DNA from 3 places in the Vibrio sp. R10-SG3-ISO10 genome. Region 3 is predicted to be linked to each of the others. Evidence: predicted binding sites of a transcription regulator. Region 3 holds the regulator's gene; each other region holds the start of a gene.
The links. Region 3 encodes MetJ, which represses methionine synthesis genes. Its sites were predicted from a motif close to TTAGACNTNTANANGTCTAA; they were not measured.

Region 1 (2,206 bases), on a different contig from region 3:
TGCTGAAATTGAAGCGTCGCAGTCTTTCGAAGATTTTAGAACTCTGGCATGTAAGCCGCGCCAAGCGTTGCACGAACTGATTGAAGACCGCGCTCAACTCATTAAACATGAACGCGGCTTGTTGCTTGCTGCTGGGTATGACTTCTCTAGTATTTGAGTTAACAAGCTATGACTCAGGGGCGCCGAACAGGTTTATTTACACTGTGCGCCCTTAGATACCCATTGTTTACCTTCGACAAACCACTAAAAACCGCGCTTTTTCCAAAACTCACCTTCATCACGCGCATACACGTCAAACGTTTTTTCCGCAATCACCTTATCATTCAACGTGATAGTCATGCGCCACTTGCCAATGTTTGATTCAAACCCGTCAACTGGATCAAGTAACTGAATGGTGTCACCAAGATAAAAGTCCCAGTCATTACTTCCGACATGCAAATCGCCAGTAAATGGTTCTAAAGTCTGTCCTTTTTTACCTTTCACTCCTGGGTGGGCAATACAAAACTCTATCACTTCTCCCTTGGCTTTCTTGATATTGACGATGAAACCAAATTCTATTTCTTCATCGGCGGGAACTTTGGTCGTGAACTCTTGAATCTTCGGCAAGTGCTTAGATTTTGAATCCCACTCTTTATAAATACCGTAAGAGGTCATCTCTACAACTGGGGAACGCTTTGCCATTCTTGCCACCGTTTTTTCATAGATTTTATCGTTTTCGGCGCTACGCCATGAATATTGCCATAATTGTTATGGCATTCGATCACCTCAAACTTAGCTTTAACGCGCTTAGCCAACTTCAGGTAAGGAGCTATTTCCCAGCGTTGAACAAATGTGTTTGAAACAACGACACTATCGCCGTTGAGCAAGGCTTGCTCAGTCATCTGCTGACACCACTGATGAGCCATTGCGATTTGCTCCGGCTGAAAGACATATTCGCCACAGTCGTTGATAAAATACATATCGGCTTCGTAGTGTTTGGCATCGATTGTCTTTGCCAATGTGCTTTTACCTGATCCAGGTAGACCTCGAATCAAGGTGAGTTTTAAGGTCATAGTGAATTTAACTAGTGAGTTCGCGCACGAATATTAATATAAATTGGACCAAATTGGCTATCGACATCTCATTCTGATTGGGTTAAGTTTAGAAGTATAGACGTCCATAAATACGCTTAGGGAGTAAGCTGTGCCAATTAAGATCCCCGATCAATTACCCGCATCTGACGTATTACGTACCGAGAATATCTTCATCATGCCTGAGTCTCGTGCGTCAACACAGGAAATTCGTCCGCTTAAGGTGCTGATCCTCAATCTTATGCCTAAGAAAATTGAGACGGAAACCCAGTTCCTACGTTTGCTATCAAACAGCCCACTACAGGTGGATATTGAGCTGCTACGCATTGATGATAGACCAAGCAAAAACACACCAACAGAACACTTAGATAACTTCTATCGCCAGTTTGAAATGGTCAAAGGACGTAACTTTGATGGACTGATCATCACTGGTGCGCCATTAGGCCTGGTTCAATTTGAAGATGTGATCTACTGGGAACACTTGCAAACCATCATGAGTTGGGCGAAAGAACATGTCACTTCAACGCTGTATGTTTGTTGGGCAGCCCAAGCAGGTTTGAAGTTACTCTACGATCTACCTAAACGTACTCGTAAGGATAAGCTATCTGGGGTATATCACCATAAGATCCACCAGCCTTATCACCCTGTGTTGCGTGGTTTTGATGACACCTTCTTAGCGCCACACTCCCGCTACGCTGATTTCTCTCCAGAGTTCCTTGCCGAACATACTGACTTAGATATTCTTGCAACATCAGACGTCGCAGGTGTTTATCTGGCAGCCACCAAAGATAAGCGAAACGTGTTTGTCACCGGTCACCCTGAGTACGATTCTCACACCCTGCACAATGAGTACATTCGTGACTTAGGTGAAGGTATGGAGCCAGTTATTCCAGTTAATTACTACCCGAATAACAACCCAGATAATAAACCAACCGCAAGCTGGAGAAGCCACGGACACTTGCTGTTTTCCAACTGGCTAAATTACTGCGTTTACCAACAAACACCTTACGACTTGGATCACTTCAGCGAAGCCAATTTTACTAAAGACGATTAGGGTCGTTGAGCTTTGTACTTACTCACTTGCTGAGTTTCAAATAACAGTTGTTGGATCTGCTCAGAGATTAGAGGGACATTTT
Region 2 (2,206 bases), on a different contig from region 3:
TCTTCGCGACCGAAGTGGCCGTATGCCGCAGTCTTCTTGTAGATAGGCTGAAGTAGGTTCAGCATCTCTTGTAGACCGTATGGGCGTAGGTCGAAGTTTTGACGTACAGCTTCAACGATAACGTCTTGCGATACTTTTTCAGTGCCGAAGGTTTCAACCATGATAGATGTTGGATCAGCAACACCGATTGCGTAAGAAAGTTGGATTTCACAACGATCCGCTAGGCCAGCAGCAACGATGTTTTTCGCAACGTAGCGTGCTGCGTATGCTGCAGAACGGTCTACTTTTGATGGATCTTTACCAGAGAAAGCACCACCACCGTGACGAGCTGCGCCGCCATAGGTATCAACGATGATCTTACGACCTGTTAGACCACAGTCACCCATAGGACCACCGATTACGAAACGGCCGGTTGGGTTAATGAAGAAGTTTGTCTCTTTGTTGATCCACTCAGAAGGCAGTACTGGTTTGATGATCTCTTCCATTACTGCTTCACGTAGGTCAGGAGTCGAGATTGAATCACAGTGCTGGGTAGAAAGAACAACTGCATCAATACCAACGATCTTACCTTGGTCGTACTGGAAAGTTACCTGAGACTTCGCGTCAGGACGTAACCATGGCAGTGTACCGTTTTTACGTACTTCAGCTTGCTTTTGAACAAGAAGATGAGAGTAAGTAATCGGAGCTGGCATTAGGATGTCAGTTTCGTTAGTCGCGTAACCGAACATGATACCTTGGTCACCAGCGCCTTGCTCTTTAGGGTCAGCTTTATCAACACCTTGGTTAATGTCTGGAGACTGTTTGCCGATGGTGTTTAGAACTGCACAAGAGTCAGCATCGAAACCCATGTCAGAGTGAACGTAACCAATTTCACGAACAGTCTGGCGAGTTAGCTCTTCAATATCGACCCATGCTGATGTCGTGATTTCACCACCAACCATCACCATGCCGGTTTTGACGTAAGTTTCACACGCAACACGTGCTTTTGGGTCTTGCTCGATGATTGCGTCTAGAACTGCATCAGAGATTTGGTCTGCGATTTTATCTGGATGACCTTCTGAAACAGACTCAGAAGTAAACAGGTGCTTAGCCATGTGAGCTCCACTTTTAATTTTAGAGAGTGCTCCGTTATCAATCGTGGAACACTTATAAATAATCTTGATATCTGTAGGTGTATCTACATCTAGACGTCTATTCTAATTTTTATCGCTCGAATTACAAGCTCTTTTTCAAAACCTAACAAGACAATCGTTTGCTTTAATTGTACGAAATATTAGTAACTTTTATCGATTTGCTGCGAAAGCTAGGAAATTTGTGAGCTTTTGACTTGGAAAACGATTGCAGTGCTGGTGGCGCTTTGAGAGAATTATCGCCCATTTTATTTCGATTCGCTTAATGCACTCAGGAGCTGACATGTCTTCTCGTCAACATCTCGCTAATGCAATCCGCGCTCTAAGCATGGATGGTGTTCAACAAGCTAACTCTGGTCACCCAGGCGCACCTATGGGTATGGCTGATATCGCTGAAGTTCTTTGGCGCTCACATCTAAACCATAACCCAGCTAACCCAGAGTGGGCTGACCGCGACCGTTTCGTACTATCAAACGGCCACGGCTCAATGCTGATTTACTCGCTACTGCACCTAGCTGGTTACGAGCTGTCTATCGATGATCTGAAAAACTTCCGTCAACTACACTCTAAGACACCAGGTCACCCAGAGTACGGTTACGCACCAGGTATCGAGACAACTACGGGTCCACTAGGTCAAGGTATCACTAACGCTGTTGGTATGGCGCTAGCTGAGAAGACACTTGCAGCACAGTTCAACAAAGAAGGCCACGACATCGTTGACCACTTCACTTATGCATTCATGGGTGACGGCTGTCTAATGGAAGGTATCTCTCACGAAGCATGTTCTCTAGCCGGTACGCTAGGTCTTGGTAAGTTAATCGCTTTCTGGGATGACAACGGCATCTCAATCGATGGTGAAGTTGAAGGTTGGTTCTCTGACGATACGCCTAAGCGTTTTGAAGCGTACGGCTGGCACGTAATCCCAGCAGTAGACGGTCATGATCCAGAAGCGATCAACGCGGCTATCGTTGCAGCGAAATCTGACCCACGCCCAACTCTAATCTGTACTAAAACGATTATCGGCTTTGGTTCACCAAACAAGTCTGGTTCACACGACTGTCACGGTGCACCACTAG
Region 3 (2,206 bases):
TTCAGCATGTTCTTCTGTTTTGGTGATGACAACACCGCCAATAACATCAGAGTGACCATTGATATACTTAGTAGTTGAGTGAATAACAAAGTCGGCGCCAAGGTCTAAAGGTTTTTGGAACACAGGTGTCAAAAAGGTATTGTCGACAGCTACTAGAGCGCCAACTTGTTTGGCTTTGTCACATACGTCTGCGATGTCGACGACACGAACCAGCGGGTTCGATGGTGTTTCCAATAGGATCAGTTTGGGCTTTTTAGCTAGGGCCTCAGCAAAGGCTTGCTCATTGGATTGATCAACAAATAGAACCTTGAAGTCACCTTTATTTGCACGGGTATTGAATAGACGGTAAGTACCACCGTAGCAGTCGTGCGGTGCAATGATGAGGTCATCTGGGCCAAGGAAAGCGGATACCCATAGATTAAGTGCTGAAGTACCACAGTTGGTCACGACCGCGCCTTTACCTGACTCAAGTTCAAACAGAGCAGTTTCGAGTAGTCCGCGGTTTGGGTTGCCTGAGCGGGTGTAATCGTACTTTGGTACATCACCAAAGGCAGGGAAGCCATAATTCGTCGAGAGGTAAATAGGTGGAACAACTGCGTGATGTTGAGTGTCAGACTCGATACCAGTACGTACCGCGATTGTGGCTGGTTTGCGGGTGCTCATAAGTGTTTCCTTTCGAACTTTAGTGACTTCTATTTGGGAATACGCTATACCTTTATCTTGTTAGATATATGTTATTCCAATCCCATACCTTTCCACTTTACTTATCATTTTTGTGGACGTCAACACTTCTAGACGTCTATATGTCTTTGCTTGTGGCTATAAATACCGCTAAAATTAGGGATTCTATTTTCAACCATAAAAAATAACGAAAGGTGCGCAATGGCAGATTGGAATGGCGAATACATTAGCCCATATGCTGAGCATGGAAAGAAAAGCGAACAAGTAAAGAAGATTACAGTTTCTATTCCATTGAAAGTATTAAAGGTTTTGACTGATGAGCGTACCCGCCGCCAGATTAATAACCTGCGCCACGCAACAAACAGCGAGCTATTGTGTGAAGCTTTTTTGCATGCATATACCGGGCAGCCACTGCCGACCGATGAAGATTTACGTAAAGACCGCCCAGACGATCTTCCTGCTGAAGTGAAAAAACTGATGACAGAGATGGGAATTGAGTTCGAATCTTTCGACGAATAATAAAAATAGTCGCACCTAATTTTCGCACGCTGACGAAACTGAAATTAAAAAAAACCGCTGTCTTAACAGCGGTTTTTTCGTTCTTGAAGAGATTACTCAGCCAATTTACTCGGCCATGTAGTTTTCTGGCATTTCAATGCGAGCAACACCTGAGTCAACAGCGGCCTGAGCAACGGCTTTAGCAACACGAGGTAGTAGACGCGAATCCATTGGTTTTGGAATGATATAGCCAGGACCAAACGACAGAGCATCAACGCCAGCAGCTGCTAGGACTTCGGCTGGTACTTCTTCTTTCGCTAGCTGACGAATAGCGTCTACCGCTGCCAATTTCATTTCATCGTTGATTTCACTTGCGCGCACGTCTAATGCACCGCGGAAGATGAATGGGAAACACAGCACGTTATTCACTTGGTTAGGGTAATCACTACGTCCAGTACCCATGATCAGGTCGCTACGTACGTCGTGAGCAAGTTCAGGTTTGATCTCTGGATCTGGGTTAGAACAAGCAAAGACTACAGGTTTGTCTGCCATTAACTGAAGAGCTTCTGGAGAGAGTAGGTTAGGGCCGGATACACCAAGGAACAGGTCAGCACCTTCGATAACGTCTTCTAACGTGCGCTTATCGGTGTTGTTGGCGAATAGCTGTTTGTATTCGTTAAGATCGTCACGACGAGTGTGGATAACACCTTTACGGTCAAGCATGTAGATTTTTTCACGCATCGCGCCACACTTAATCAGTAGCTCCATACATGCTACTGCTGCTGCACCTGCACCGAGACACACAATCGTTGCGTCTTCTAACTTCTTCCCTTGAAGTTCAATGGCATTAAGCATACCTGCCGCGGTAACAATCGCCGTACCGTGCTGGTCATCGTGGAAAACAGGTACATCACAACGCTCAATCAACTGCTTTTCGATTTCGAAACAGTCTGGTGCTTTGATGTCTTCTAGGTTAATACCACCAAAAGTATCGGCAATGTTAGCAACGGTATCGACAAATTCTTCG

Region 1: metA (homoserine O-acetyltransferase MetA) is a predicted target of MetJ. The motif match lies at 1,141-1,160, and genes of this name have one in related genera.
Region 2: metK (methionine adenosyltransferase) is a predicted target of MetJ. The motif match lies at 1,176-1,195, and genes of this name have one in related genera.

Annotation. Positions count from the first base shown of each region.
Region 1 is NZ_JCBDHG010000020.1:639,314-641,519, reverse strand. It holds gene AC6R16_RS13025 (hypothetical protein) at 1-157, shown strand, start outside; gene AC6R16_RS13020 (DUF3859 domain-containing protein) at 244-681, opposite strand; gene AC6R16_RS13015 (ATP-binding protein) at 657-1,052, opposite strand; gene metA (homoserine O-acetyltransferase MetA) at 1,183-2,124, shown strand; gene AC6R16_RS13005 (alpha/beta fold hydrolase) at 2,121-2,206, opposite strand, start outside.
Region 2 is NZ_JCBDHG010000024.1:48,139-50,344, forward strand. It holds gene metK (methionine adenosyltransferase) at 1-1,094, opposite strand, end outside; gene tkt (transketolase) at 1,414-2,206, shown strand, end outside.
Region 3 is NZ_JCBDHG010000023.1:260,127-262,332, reverse strand. It holds gene AC6R16_RS19555 (O-succinylhomoserine (thiol)-lyase) at 1-663, opposite strand, end outside; gene metJ (met regulon transcriptional regulator MetJ) at 883-1,200, shown strand; gene AC6R16_RS19545 (malic enzyme-like NAD(P)-binding protein) at 1,306-2,206, opposite strand, start outside.